2 regions of the Bacillus sp. P4_E1 genome follow, and region 2 is predicted to be linked to the other one. Evidence: riboswitches for the same ligand, from Rfam matches in the RefSeq annotation. Region 2 holds a riboswitch; the other holds the start of a gene.
The links. Region 2 has a riboswitch for S-adenosylmethionine ahead of AC1DS7_RS02765 (bifunctional O-acetylhomoserine aminocarboxypropyltransferase/cysteine synthase). Riboswitches for the same ligand answer to the same signal wherever they lie in the genome.
Positions count from the first base shown of each region.

Region 1: linked by a shared signal. The riboswitch ahead of AC1DS7_RS23575 (peptide ABC transporter substrate-binding protein) and the one ahead of AC1DS7_RS02765 (bifunctional O-acetylhomoserine aminocarboxypropyltransferase/cysteine synthase) in region 2 are both predicted to bind S-adenosylmethionine.

Region 1 covers NZ_JBFUIV010000021.1:54,369-56,556, forward strand. The annotation lists gene AC1DS7_RS23570 (aldo/keto reductase) at 1-744, shown strand, start outside; SAM riboswitch class I at 893-997, shown strand; gene AC1DS7_RS23575 (peptide ABC transporter substrate-binding protein) at 1,133-2,188, shown strand, end outside.
Region 2 covers NZ_JBFUIV010000002.1:117,640-119,827, reverse strand. The annotation lists gene AC1DS7_RS02765 (bifunctional O-acetylhomoserine aminocarboxypropyltransferase/cysteine synthase) at 1-895, opposite strand, end outside; SAM riboswitch class I at 987-1,091, opposite strand; gene AC1DS7_RS02760 (chloride channel protein) at 1,411-2,188, shown strand, end outside.

The DNA.
Region 1 (2,188 bases), on a different contig from region 2:
GGTACAGAAGTAATTGATTCTGTAAAAGCAGCTATAAAAAATGGATACCGTAGTATCGATACTGCTGCGATATATAAAAACGAAGAAGGCGTTGGACAGGCAATTCAAGAATCTGGTATTCCTCGTGAAGAGTTATTCATCACTTCAAAAGTGTGGAATAGTGATCAAGGTTACGAGTCAACACTACAAGCATTTGAAACTACATTAGAAAAATTAGGTCTAGAATATTTAGATCTATATTTAGTACATTGGCCTGTAAAAGAAAAATACACTGAATCATGGAAAGCTTTAGAGCAGCTTTATAAAGATGGTCGTGTTCGTGCTATCGGTGTGAGTAATTTCCATATTCACCATTTGCAAGACGTATTTGAAATTGCAGAAATTAAACCAATGGTTAACCAAGTGGAATACCACCCACGTTTAGCACAAGAAGAATTACATGCCTTCTGTAAAGAACATAACATCCAGCTTGAAGCTTGGTCACCATTAATGCAGGGGCAGCTACTTAATCACCCAACATTACAAGAAATCGCTACGAAATATAATAAATCGACTGCACAAGTTATTTTACGTTGGGATCTACAAAATGAAGTTGTAACAATCCCTAAGTCTATTAAAGAACACCGCATTATTGAAAATGCAAACATCTTTGACTTTGAATTAAGCTCGGATGATATGAAAGCAATTCAAGCTTTAAATGAAAATCATCGCGTTGGTCCAGATCCAGATAACTTTAACTTCTAGTAGGGAAACCACTGCCATATGCAGTGGTTTTTTTATTTTTAATAAAACTGAAAATTTGAACTATATTCCATTTGATTGACACTTCATTATCTAAGGTGTAAGATTTTGAATTATCAAAGAAACACAAAAATTAATAAAATTTATTCTCATTGTATCAAGAGAGGTGGAGGGACTGGCCCTTTGAAACCTCGGCAGCAGGTTCATTTTGAATACTGTGCCACTTCCTGCAAGCTTTGTGCTTGAAAGATAGAATGAGGGACTTCGTTTATATACGGGTGCATAACTTGTACGTAAAAATCCCTCTTTCTCAATACGAAAAGAGGGATTTTTTGTTTTTCATTTCCCTCATCATCATCCAATCTTATTAACTATTTAGGAGGAAAATCAAATGAAAAAGAAGTTTGTACCCGGTATTGCATCAGTTGTAGGAGTAAGTATTTTATTATCTGGTTGCGTTAGTTATAAAAACGAAGCGAGCGGAGCAAATGCAAAAGATGAGGCACCTAGTAAGCAAGTTTTAAACTTATCTTCACCTACTGAGATTCGAACAATGGATACGGCTCGTGCTACAGATACTGATTCTGGTCAAGTAATGAGAAACGTATTTGAAGGTTTATACAATCTTGGTGAAGGTAATAAACCTGTTCCTGGCGTTGCGAAATCTCATGAAGTAAGTGCTGATAAAACGAAATACACATTCCATTTACGAGATTCAAAATGGTCGAACGGCACACCTGTAACAGCGAAAGATTTTGTCTTCGCTTGGCAAAGAGCTGTCGATCCAGCAACAGCTTCTGAATATGCTTTTTTATTCCTGGATATTAAAAACGCTAAAAAAATTAATAGCAAAGAACTCCCATCCGATCAACTTGGTATAAAAGCAGTTGATGACCATACGTTTGAAGTAGAATTAGAGCGCCCTGTTCCGTATTTTATTAGCTTAACGGCGTTCCCAACATTTCTACCAATCAACGAGGAATTCTTTAAAGCACAAGGTGATAAGTACGCTTTAGAAGATAACAAAATCTTGTACAACGGAGCTTTTACACTAAGTGATTGGAAGCATGAACAAAGCTTTAAATTTAAGAAAAACCCTACCTATTGGGATAAAGATAATGTCAAACTCGAAGAAATCAATTTCAACGTTGTGAAAGAGAAATCAACAGAAGTAAATTTATTCGAATCCAAACAATTAGACCGTATAAAACTAACATCTGACTTCGTTGATAAATATAAAAAGGATGCTAACTTTAAAGAACGTCCGAACGTAGGGGTACAGTTTTTACGTATGAATCAGCAAAACAAAGTACTTCAAAACGTTTCTGCACGCCAAGCAATCGATCAAACAATTGATCGAAAATCTTTTGTAAATACGTTATTAAATGATGGCTCTACACCAACCTTTAGTCTCGTGCCGAAAAACTTTGCAAAAGGGCCTGATGGA
Region 2 (2,188 bases):
TTTCACTATGACGCTCCATTCTTAAATGCAATGTTTCCAGGCCAATGTTGCTAATATATGCATTGAATGGGCTCATACAGTTTCCGTAGTCTCTTAATAACTGAACGCGTGCTTTCACAATATACGCTGCTGCTCCAAAATTTTGAACATAGCTTACGCCATGATAACTCGGGTCAGGTTCGACAAGCTCAGGGTATTTTCCATTTATCCAATCGAAGTTCCCTCCATCTATTACAATCCCGCCTAGAGAACTTGCATGGCCATCAATATATTTCGTTGTAGAATGGACAATGATATTTGCCCCATGTTCAAACGCCTGGCATAAATAAGGCGTCGCTAATGTATTATCAACGATAAAAGGTACTTCTAATTCTTTTGCTGCTGCTGAAAGTTCTTTGAAATTCAAAACGTTCATTGCTGGATTTCCTAACGACTCTGCATAAACGAGTTTTGTCTTATCATTAGCAAGTGCCGCAATTTCATCTGCCGTTAAATTAGGATTAAAGAACGTAACATCTATGCCCAGCTTTCGCAAACTCACTCCAAATAAATTAAACGTTCCTCCGTAAACAGTTGAAGAACAAAGCAAATGGTCTCCACTACTGCAAATATTTAAAACCGCAAGCATAATGGCTGCCTGCCCAGAAGCTGTTGCAACAGCCCCTACACCGCCTTCTAAATCTGATAACTTCTGCTCAAATGCAGCTAGAGTAGGATTTCCAATACGCGTATATATATATCCTTCTGCCTCTAAATTAAATAGTGCCGCTAAATCATCTGACGTATCGTATTTATACGTTGTACTTTGATAAAGTGGCAAAACACGCGGTTCACCATTTTTTGGCGTATAGCCACCTTGCACACAAATCGTTCCTTTCCCCCATGATTCTCCCATCTCTCATTCTCCTTTCTTTTATGCAAAATAAAAAACTGCCCCTTCCCTGAAAACAAGAAAGGAGCAGTTTGAAAACACGCTCTAAGGTTCTTTCTTATCTCTCAGGATTATTACCTGCAGGATTTGGCACAATTCCGTTATACGGCTGTTGCCAAGGTTTCATCGGGCCTGTCCCTCCACCTTTTCTTGATAAGACTATGCAATTACCGTTGATTTTATAGCAATAATTTCCTAATGTCAAACAGTTTTTCTGAATGTTCCAAATTAAATGTGAGGAATTTAATATAAACAATAAAAGAAATATATTCCATATTCATTTGAAAAAGACCTTTTAAAAACTCCGATCAATATATAGAATTAAATAAGTGGTTTAACCGCGTTCGTTTCAAATTTTCATGAGATTTCAATATATTGAATAAGCCAAACCCTCAAAAAGATACTATATATATTCAATTCATTTCACACTAGCACATTTAATCCTTTCTACATGAAAACTTACATAACGGAGGTACAACATGACAAATAAAAAGGACATGCACTATATACTCGTCCTATATGGCCTTCTTTTAGGCTCTATAGTAGGAGCCACGGTCTGGTTATTTTTAGTTACAATAAATATCGGAATTCACTTTATTTGGGGATACTTACCTACTATTTTCTCTTCTCCCCCTTATTACACCATTTGTGTAACAATCATCGGTGGTATCCTCGTTGGTTTCACACAAAAATACTTCGGTACATATCCACGTCTTATGCCGGAAGTGATGGTTGAATATAAAAAAACAGGTAGAATTGAATACCGTTTTGTACATAAAGCTACTTTAACTGCGATTATCGTTTTAATATTTGGAGCTAGTTTAGGACCAGAAGCTGCACTTGTTGGAATTATCGGTGGACTTTGTACATGGGTAGGAGATCGCTTTAATTTTGCTTTAAAGGGAATGAATGAACTAACAGAGGTTGGAATTGGTGCTACTTTAAGTGTAATTTTTAATGCACCATTATTCGGTTACTTAGCTCCGAATGAAAATGAGGGTGAACAAATTAACGAATTTTCTAAAGGAAAAAAAGCAATTGTATATTTAGCTACCACTTTTGCCGGTTTTTCCGTTTACTTATTACTTAGTAAACTCGATAATCGTGGATCCTTTATTGTTGATTTCGGGGAAGGGTCTCTTGCTCTTAATGAATGGGTCGCCTTTCTACCACTTGCTAGCATTGGTGCTATAGTTGGTTTCTTTTATTTCAAATTAGAATTCGCATTAGAGAAATTAATCCACCCCTTCAGGGAAT